Regions from separate parts of the Pseudophaeobacter sp. genome, predicted to be linked through region 1. Evidence: riboswitches for the same ligand, from Rfam matches in the RefSeq annotation. Region 1 holds a riboswitch; each other region holds the start of a gene.
The links. A riboswitch is a leader RNA that binds a small molecule or an ion and turns the genes downstream of it on or off. The one in region 1 is predicted to bind cobalamin.

Region 2: it holds a riboswitch for cobalamin, as region 1 does, so the genes downstream of both, ACN0VH_RS06315 (DUF1636 family protein) here and ACN0VH_RS09690 (hypothetical protein) in region 1, are expected to answer to the same signal.
Region 3: it holds a riboswitch for cobalamin, as region 1 does, so the genes downstream of both, ACN0VH_RS06790 (ABC transporter substrate-binding protein) here and ACN0VH_RS09690 (hypothetical protein) in region 1, are expected to answer to the same signal.

What each region holds. Positions count from the first base shown of each region.
Region 1 is NZ_JBLWXG010000003.1:233,669-236,939, reverse strand. It holds gene ACN0VH_RS09700 (DNA polymerase III subunit gamma/tau) at 1-77, opposite strand, end outside; gene ACN0VH_RS09695 (protein-tyrosine phosphatase family protein) at 244-762, shown strand; gene ACN0VH_RS09690 (hypothetical protein) at 759-1,208, opposite strand; cobalamin riboswitch at 1,314-1,542, opposite strand; gene ACN0VH_RS09685 (SRPBCC family protein) at 1,629-2,096, opposite strand; gene nudC (NAD(+) diphosphatase) at 2,165-3,151, opposite strand.
Region 2 is NZ_JBLWXG010000001.1:1,324,958-1,328,228, reverse strand. It holds gene cobN (cobaltochelatase subunit CobN) at 1-455, opposite strand, end outside; gene cobW (cobalamin biosynthesis protein CobW) at 545-1,579, opposite strand; gene ACN0VH_RS06315 (DUF1636 family protein) at 1,576-1,995, opposite strand; cobalamin riboswitch at 2,090-2,318, opposite strand; gene cobO (cob(I)yrinic acid a,c-diamide adenosyltransferase) at 2,369-3,004, shown strand; gene glpD (glycerol-3-phosphate dehydrogenase) at 3,109-3,271, opposite strand, start outside.
Region 3 is NZ_JBLWXG010000002.1:73,439-76,709, reverse strand. It holds gene metH (methionine synthase) at 1-1,002, shown strand, start outside; cobalamin riboswitch at 1,102-1,297, shown strand; gene ACN0VH_RS06790 (ABC transporter substrate-binding protein) at 1,469-2,479, shown strand; gene ACN0VH_RS06785 (FecCD family ABC transporter permease) at 2,476-3,271, shown strand, end outside.

The DNA.
Region 1 (3,271 bases):
GCAAATGTCTCGGGGCGGTATTTGCGCGCCAAGACTTGATACTGGGATTGGCTGCTGTCGCTTGTGCTATCGTTCATAGGTCTCTTGCCGGATTCGGATGGGCGGGATCGCGCGTGGGGCAAGGTACGCGGGCAGAGGGGCTTCGTCCACCGCTGTTGACCAATGCCGGGACGCAGGCCAGTCTTTTGGTTCAGATCGTTGTGATCTGCTTGTGCAGCTGCCCGCCCGACAGGAGGCCCGGCCATGGATGACGAAATCAGTTGCCGTGATGTGACGCCGCTGACCCTGCACGCGCTCAGCGTGGGTGAGGGTATTCTTGCGCTCTGTCCTTTGCCGGGGGCGGGAGGTGATTTTCAGGGGGATATGGCGCATCTGCATGACTGGCAGCCGGGGTTGGTGATTTCGATGACCACCGATGTGGAACATCTTGCCGCAGGTGCCGCGAGTCTGGGGCAGGATATTCAGGCCATGGGTTGCCGCTGGCAGCATTTGCCGGTGCCGGACTATGCACCACCAACGCCGGATATGCTGAACCAGTGGCCCGGGATCAGCACCCTTGCACGCCAGGCACTGCGCGGCGGAGGGCGGGTTCTGGTACATTGCCGGGGTGGCTGCGGCCGGTCGGGGATGGTGGTGCTGCGGCTGATGATTGAGGCGGGCGAGCCGCCGGATCAAGCGTTGCAGCGGTTGCGGGCGGTGCGGCCCTGTGCTGTCGAGACAGAGCCGCAGATGCATTGGGCGGTGACCGGCGCTGGCCCCTAGGCCGGTTCGGGAACCATAGGATTTGTCAGCACTTGCGCCAAGGCGCAGGGACGGTGTGGCAATGTGCTTGCGACAAGGGGAAAGTCCGCTTGGGCTGGGGCCAGAAAGGCATCGGCAAATCTGTCCAGCGCCGAGATTTCTGCCGCAGGGGGCACGTCGCAAAAGACGCGAATGCGGTGATGGCTGGCGACAAAACGTGCATCGCAGGTCCGGGGGCAGCCCTCTAGCTTGCTTTCACCGCTGAGCTCAAATTCAGGTGTGGTTACCGGGCGGGCCTTGTCCAGCGCCCCGGTGAGGGCGGTGACCATACGGGCCAGGGCCGGGCAGGGGCCCCCTGTATGCAGGCAAAGGCTTTGGCTGGTGTGATCGGCATGGCCTTGGCCGATATCGCTGGGTGTTTTGCTGCGGGCCGGTTGCACGGCCGCTTTGGTTGATGTCGCTGTCATAATGCGCCCTCCGCGCGGGGCAGGAAGGCGCGAGAGGGTCAGCATTTTCCCTAGGCGATGATCGCCTAGCCAACGCTGACACCCGCCCGGACTCCCCGTCCAGTTTCGAGTTTCCATGCGATGGCAGGTCTCCTGACTTGCGGGTCGTTGCGGGTTCGGTCCTTCCCGGCTGGGGCGTGCCCCGTGCCAGTGGTTTATCCGAAGCGCTCACCGCCTACAGTTGCGGGGGCAGTCGTGGAATTGGCAAAGGTATAAAACCCATGCCGCACCACGTTCCCTTTTCATCCCGGACACAAAATCATGCGCCTCGAGAACCATCCCTTCACCGCTAACGCCGTCAGGGATGAGTCGTCAATCGCCATTTGCAGCGGGGCAGGAATTGGCGGCGCTGACAGGATGGCAGAGCTGACGTAATTGGACCTAGGCGGTATGGTTCAGCCGGTCTTCGGTAAGGCTGGCAAATTCCGCCACCCGGTGGCGAAAACGGCGGTTGACCTTGGCGCGGGCCAGTTTCAGGGATTGCAGCAGCAGTCGCCCTGACAGGGTCTTGGCCTTTAGCTTCACCTTGACCGAAATGCGGGTGCGCTTTGGTGACAGCGCCATAAGTTCGATCTGGCCCTGACCTGTCAGGCTGTTGCTGTCGCCGTTCAGGCCAATCAGTGTTGCTGGCTCATAGGTGGCAAGTTCCAGGTGGACTTCGCGTGGCTTGCCGCGAAAATCTGCCCGCAGATCCCAGGCCAGGCCAACCTGCGGCGTGCTGTCGTTGCTCAGCCGCTGGACTTCGATGCCACGCCGGATCGCCGAGCGTTCGAAATTGCCAAAATCAGAAAGTGCGTCAAAGACGTCAGAGAGGGGCGCATCGACGTCCTCATTGCTTGATAATTCCATGCTATGCCTTCTGGCGCTTGGCCAGCCCTCAGGGTGTCTTGTCGAATTTTGATGGTAGAATCATCTTCTTAATCCAAGGTGTCTGCAAGCCAGTTTTCCAGAAGAAAATGCGCAATTGAACCTTTTCTCGCGGCATGCATCTTTGGGTGGTCGCCAGCGAAGACCGTCATCATCTCTTGGCGGCTGACCCAGAGCGCATCTTCGATCTCTTTGGGGTCAATGGTGATGTCGCGGCTGGTGGCGCGCCCCTGGCAGCCAAACATCAGGGACATGGGAAAGGGCCAGGGCTGGCTGGACAGATAGCCAACCTCGGCCACGGTGACGCCGGTCTCCTCCAGGACTTCGCGCCGCACGGCAGCCTCTAGCGTTTCGCCGGGTTCAACAAATCCGGCCAGCAGTGAATACATCCCGGCAGGCCAGCCCGGAGAACGGCCCATCAACACCTCTTCGCCCTGGGTGATCAACATGATGACAACCGGGTCGGTACGGGGGAAATGTAGCGCCTTGCAGTCCGGGCATTGGCGTTGCCAGCCGCTCTGGGTGATCTGGGTTTTGCTGCCGCAGCGGGCGCAGAACGGGTGCGATTGATGCCAGGACAGCAGCGCCTTGGCGGTGGCGGCCAGTTCGGCCTCCAGCGGGGTGAGCCGGGCCATGATCCGGCGCAGCTCGGCAAAGACATGGCCGGTTGGCAGGTCGGGATGCTGCTGCTCGCTGAGATCGGCAAAACTGGCCAGTGCCATTTCGTCCAGTGCATCAGGATGCCAGTTGCCCAGATCGCAGGCAAATAGATCAGCGCCGCTGGGATCCGCCCCCAAATAAAGGGCGCTGTCTTGGTAGGCCGCAGCCACAGGGTGGTCTGTGTCAACCCAGGCCAGGCCGTCCGGGCCGCGCGCCGGATCCGAACGCTGGCTCAGAACCTTGCCGCGCCAGGTTAACAGAACCTGCGTGGTTGCAGCGCCCCAGGCCAGGGCCAACGCGGTGGGGTCTTCGCGCAGCTGTGCCTTGCGATCTAACCCGCCGCCACCCCCAAAGGTTACCTGTTCTGCACGTTTCATTCCTTGCCCCCTGTGCTGGCCTGTTGTGCATTGTGATGCCCCCTTGCGGCGCGAAAGGCCAGCCGATCTGACAGAAAATTCGCGCAGGTTCCGCGTTTTGGGCGGTTCTTGCCCGTTCCG
Region 2 (3,271 bases), on a different contig from region 1:
GCCTGCGCCGCTACCGCGCCGCCCGCATCACAAAGCGCCTGCAGCCGCCGCAGGGTCGAGGCTGGCAGGGTCGACAGATCGTCCAGCCGAGGATCTTCACGGCCATCGGCAGGCAGGATTGCCAGGGCGATGCCGCGGCGGCGGGCCAGATCCTGCAGGGTGGCCAGCCCATAGGGCCAATAGCTTTCGCCGCCAATCAGCCGCACCAGCACCCCCTTGGCCCCGGCGAGTGTCTGTTCGGCATAGGTGTCGACCGACAGCGGGTGTTTCAGCGCCACCAGATTGGCCAGCCGCAGGCTGGGTAGTTTGCCATCGGCGCGATGCCAGCCTGCCGCAAAGGCCCCAAGGTCGCTGTCGGAAAAGGACAGCACCACCAAATCTGCGGGCGATTGCCCCAGATCCTGTGGCGTGTCGGTTTGATCCAACCCGTGGCTTTCACGAAAAACGACGTGCATTGGTGAGGCCTCTTGCAGAGTGTTTAGGGTGCCGCCTGGCCTTGCAGCCGGAATGCGGCACCCGCGTTTGCTTTGTCTTTGCCAGTGGCCTAGGCGCCCAGGTCTGCCCGGATGGCGGCCCCGTCGATATTGTCATGTTCGGCAATGACCACCAACTGGGTGCGACGCGGTGCATCGCCCCAGGGCTGATCATATTGTGCCCGCAGACGTTCGCCAACGGCCTGTACCAACATGCGCATTGGCTTGCCCTTTACTGCAACATAGCCTTTGACCCGCAGGATATTGCGTGTCCGAGCCAGGTTCACAATGGCATTTTGCAGCGCTTCCGGGTCAGAAACTTCGCCCATTTCGACAACTATGCTTTCAAAATCGTCATGTTCGTGGTCGTGGTGGCCATCGTGATGGCTGGGGCGTGCCTCCAGATCGTCTTCGGCGGCTGCATTAAGCCCCAGAATGATGCGCGGATCAATCACGCCCTCGCTCATGGGGAGGATCGGCAGCTGGCGCGGGGCTTCGGCCTCGATCACCTTGCGGGCCTGTTCCAGTCCGGCCTCGCCCGCCAGATCGGCCTTGGACAAGAGCACGATATCGGCGCAAGCGATCTGATCCTCAAACACTTCCGACAGCGGCGTTTCATGATCCAGGCTATCGTCGGCAGCGCGCTGGGCCTCGACGGCGGCGAGATCGGGGGCAAACTGCCCTGCGGCCACGGCTTCGGCGTCGGCTAGGGCAATGACGCCATCAACGGTGATGCGCGATCGGATGGCCGGCCAGTCAAAGGCCTTGAGCAGCGGCTTGGGCAGGGCCAGGCCTGAGGTCTCGATCAGGATATGTTCGGGGGCCTCTGGCAGGGCCATCAGGGCCTCGATGGTGGGGATGAAATCATCCGCCACGGTGCAGCAGATACAGCCGTTTGCCAGCTCCACAATGTTGTTTTCAGGACAGTTTTCATCGGCGCAGGATTTCAGGATATCGCCATCGACGCCTGCGGTGCCAAATTCATTGACCAGAACCGCCAGGCGCTTGCCCTGGGGGTTTTGCATCAGGTGGCGGATCAGCGTGGTCTTGCCCGCACCGAGGAAACCAGTGATGACGGTGACAGGAATTTTGTTGAGATCGCTCATGGGGTTTCGTCCTTGCAGGGGAATGTGATCGGGGGAATGCGGGCGATGGATTGCTTGCGAAATACCTGTGGGCGTTCGCGCCAGGGCACCAGCCCATCGGTCGTGGCAGCATAGGCGGCAGCCCCGGCCAGAATGTCGTCGACATGGGCTTCGGGATCTAGGTCGCCGTAGATGTAGCTCCAGCGGGTATCGCCACCGGTCAGCACCATGGCGCAGCCACGTTTGCAGGCGGACAGGCATTCAACACCGCGCACCGTGACCCCGTCTGGCAATGTCGCCTCGGAGAGGGCCGACAGCAGCAGGGTGCCGGGGCGTGTGGATTCGGGGTCAACACCTTCGCGTTTGCAGGTGGTGCAGATCGTCAGGGTGACCTCTGCGGTATTTGGGGCGGGGGGGTCCGCCATATCGTCTGCCATCAGCGCGCACATCCATTGTGGGGCCAAGGGGCAGTGCCAGCAGGGGGAGGGCAGAGGTGCGCTCCCACAACCAGTTGCGACACACCCCGTTCGCCCGTTGTCTCATGCGTTGGCAGGTCTCCCGGCTTGCGGATTTCAACAGGCCTAGGGCCTGTCTGCGGCTCTCTTGCCTTCCCGGCGCAGGGCACCAGTGGCATCAGAGACCTCTCCGGTCACGGTCGCGGGGGCGGCTGTGCTTGAGACTGATGCCAAGGGGGGGGCACCTGCCTGTCACATTCCCTCTTCGCCTGCAATTTGCAGGAACCAACGAAAACCCCTTGCGCTATTGGGGGCTTCCTTGTCAAGACTTGCACAAACAGCAGGAGTGACCCCAGTGAGCGAGAAGTCCGAAACCGGCGTTTCAGAAGAGGAAGCGGCACGGCATGCCTCAAAGATGGCCAAGAAAAAGGCCGCCCGCGATCGCATGATGAAAAACAAGGATGGCGAAAAGGGGCTGATCATCGTCCACACTGGCCCGGGCAAGGGCAAGTCCAGCTCGGGATTCGGGATGATCATGCGGTGTATCGCCCATGGCATGCCCTCGGCTGTGGTGCAATTCATCAAAGGCGCCTGGCAGACCGGCGAGCGTAGCCTGATTGAGGAAAACTTCAGCGATCTGTGCCAGTTTTATGCGATGGGCGAAGGCTTTACCTGGGAAACACAGGATAAGGCGCGCGATATCGCTGCGGCGCAAAAGGGCTGGGAAAAAGCCAAAGAGATGATTCGGGATGAGCGCAACACCATGGTGCTCTTGGACGAGATCAACATCGCGCTGCGCTATGATTACCTGGATCTGGACGAAGTGCTGGAATTCCTGGTGGAGGAAAAGCCGCCGATGACCCATGTGGTGCTGACCGGCCGCAACGCCAAAGAAGAGCTGATCGAGATCGCCGATCTTGTCACCGAGATGGGGCAGGTCAAGCACCCCTTTCGTGCCGGTATTAAGGCGCAAAAAGGCGTGGAATTTTAAGAGAAAGGCGCTGCGCGGTCGAAAAGGCGGGCAGTGCCTTGCCCGCCGCGCAGGCGGACTTGTGCATCCCCAAAAAAACGGATCAGGCCCAGATTATATCTGGGTCACGTCTGAGCCACCGACGCAGCCCGGTTTTCTGCAGCTGACAGAAGGGCGGGATTGTTTCGAATATACGCATCCACAGCCGCACGCTGGGCTGCATCAAGCCGCAGGTTCAGCTTGGTGCGGCGCAATAGAAAATCTTCGCCTGTGCGCACCCATTCGTTC
Region 3 (3,271 bases), on a different contig from region 1:
CGGGTGCCGCTGCCCGAGGCGCGGGCCAATGCGATGACAATTGACTGGCAGGGCTACAGTGTTGCCCGCCCCGAATGTCTGGGCACGCGGGTGATCGATGATTGGGATCTGGCGGAAATCGCCGAGTATATCGACTGGACGCCATTCTTTCGCACATGGGAGCTGAAGGGGGTTTACCCCAAGATACTGCAGGACGACAAACAGGGCGCAGCCGCCCGTGCGTTGTTCGCGGATGCGCAGGCGATGCTGAAACGGATCATTGACGAACGCTGGTTTGGCCCGCGCGCTGTTGTCGGTTTCTGGCCCGCAAATGCTGAAGGCGATGACATCCACCTGTTCAAGGATGGCGGTCGGCAGGTGCCGCTTGCCACGCTACACACCTTGCGCCAGCAACATGCCAAGCGGCCGGGGCGGCCCAACGTGGCGCTGGCCGATTTTGTCGCGCCCAAGGGCGTTGACGATTATATCGGCGGCTTTGTTGTTACCGCCGGCCCAGAGGAAAAGGCGATTGCCGAGCGGTTCGACAAGGCAAATGACAACTACTCCTCGATCCTGGTCAAGGCGCTGGCCGACCGCTACGCCGAGGCAATGGCCGAGATGTTGCACCAGCGTGTGCGCCGCGAGCTCTGGCCTTATGCCCCCGATGAAACCTTTGCCCCTGCTGACCTGGTGGGCGAACCCTATCGCGGCATTCGCCCTGCCCCCGGCTATCCTGCCCAGCCCGACCATACCGAAAAGCGTACGCTTTTCAGCCTGCTGGACGCCGAAGCCGCCACCGGGGTGGAGCTGACCGAAAGCATGGCGATGTGGCCCGGATCATCGGTGTCTGGCCTCTATATCGCCCACCCCGACAGCTATTACTTTGGCGTCGCCAAGGTTGAGCGGGATCAGGTGCAGGATTATGCGACCCGCAAGGGCATGACGCTGGAAGAGGCCGAACGCTGGTTGGCCCCGGTGCTGAACTACACCCCAACCGGCATTTCGGTGGTCGCAGCGGAATAGGGGGGCAGTGCCGGGTTGCGCATTTTACAGCCGTAGCACGGCGGGCAAAGGCGGCAGGGTTCCGCAACAGAATAGTCGTTGCAACAGGGGAAATTGCTTACTAGAACACAACCTGTCGGTTTCCATGAGGAATCAAAAGGGAATCCGCCACCGGCTTGCCGGTGAACCGGAACTGCCCCCGCAACTGTAGGCGATGAGCGTGCAGCGATCATGCCACTGTGGCCACCGTGCCATGGGAAGGCCGCTGCTGTGATGACTCGCAAGTCAGGAGACCTGCCGACGCTGAATGCAACGCGGCCCGGGCGGGGAGTCCGGGGAGGTGTCGAATGAGATTAATCCTGCGGTGCCCAAAGGCACCTGCCATCGCCAGTACCTATGCGTCGCCCCTTTCGGGTGCCGTATTCGTCAGCCACGGGTTCGCTATTCCCTCTTTGTTTCTGGTCGCATCATCCCCTGGAGACAATCAATGTATTCCCGATTTCTGACGGCGGCTCTGCTGGGCGTGGCCAGTTTTGTGCCGATGGCGCAGGCCCAGACGACCTATCCTTTGACGATTGAAAATTGCGGTGTCGAGGTCACCTTCGATGCAGCCCCCAAGACTGCGGTTACGGTCGGTCAGGCCGGAACCGAGCTTTTGTATTCGCTTGGACTTGGCGACAAGGTCGCGGGAACATCGGTCTGGTTTACCGAGGTGTTGCCTGAATTTTCTGAATTGAATGCGGGTGTCGAACGGCTGGCGGACAATGATCCCAGCTTCGAATCCGTGGTCGACAAGCGCCCGGATATCGTTGCGGTGCAATATGAATGGCATATCGGCCCGCAGGGCATCGTTGCCACCCGCGAACAATTCTCGGATCTTGGCATCCCGACCTTTGTTCTGCCCGCCGATTGCTGGGCCAAGGACAACAGCACCGGATCGGACGGAACCCGCTCTGCCATGTTTGAGATGGCCAGCATTTATGCAGGCGTCACCCAGCTTGCGCAGATCTTCGATGTGTCTGACAAAGGCGACGCCTTGCTGGCGGATCTGAAGGCCCGCGAAGCTGCGGCCATTGCAAAGGCGGCTGAGTTGGATCTGCAAGATGCCTCGGCTGTTTTCTGGTTCTCGTCGGCCGAGATGGACATTGACCCCTACGTTGCCGGGCGCAAGGGGCCTCCGGGTTATATGATGGACAAGCTCGGGCTGCGTAATGTCGTGGAAAGCGACGAGGAATGGCCGGTTGTCGGCTGGGAAACCATCGCCCGCGCGAATCCGTCAGTCATCGTGGTGGCCAAGATGGACAGGCGCCGCTTTGCGGCGGATGATGTCGAGAAAAAGCTGGAATTTCTTAGAACAGACCCGGTGACCAGCCAGATGGATGCTGTAAAGAATGACCGCATCGTGATCCTGAATGCGCATTCTATGGATCCATCAATCCGCAATATCACGGCGCTTGAAACGCTGGCCGAGGCCCTGCCGAAGTTCGATCTGCAATGACGGATGCGGCTGCTCCAGGCGTTTTTCGGCGCTCGTTTGGGCTGTGGATTGCACAGGGGCCAGCCGTATTGATCCTGGCAATCCTGGCTGGGGTTGTCATTGGTGAAACGCCGCTGCCGCTTTCGACGGTGGCGGCGGTCTTTGCAAACCGTCTTTGGGATGCGGGTTTGATCCTTGATCCGATCGACGCTGGCATAATCTGGAGCTACCGGCTGCCGCGCACCCTGGTCGCTGCGGGCTGTGGCGCGGGTCTTGCCCTATCGGGCGTTGTTCTACAGGCTTTGGTGCGCAATGCCTTGGCGGATCCCTATCTTTTGGGCGTCTCTGCGGGGGCCGGAGCGGGCGCCGTGGCCGTGACGATCCTTGGCGTCGGTGGCGGGTTGCTCGGGATTTCGGGCGGGGCCTTTATCGGTGCGACCCTGTCATTTGTCGTGGTGGCGGCGCTGGCGCGGGCCGCGGGTGGCGGCTCGGCGCAGCTTGTGCTTGCGGGCATCGCCGGTTCGCAGCTTTTCAACGCGTTGACCTCCTTTCTTATCGCCAAGTCGGCGAATGCGGAACAGGCGCGCGGCATCATGTTCTGGCTGCTGGGCAATCTGTCCGGCGTACGATGGCCGGATGTCATGCTGGCGGCGCCCGTCGCGATGATCGGCTTTCTGATCTGCCTGTGGTTTGCACGCGCGATGGATGCGTTTTCCTTCGGTGTTTCTTCAGCGGCATCGCTTGGCGTGCCGGTTCGCCGGGTTCAGATTGTGCTGATCGGTGTGGTGACGCTGATGACTGCGACCATGGTCA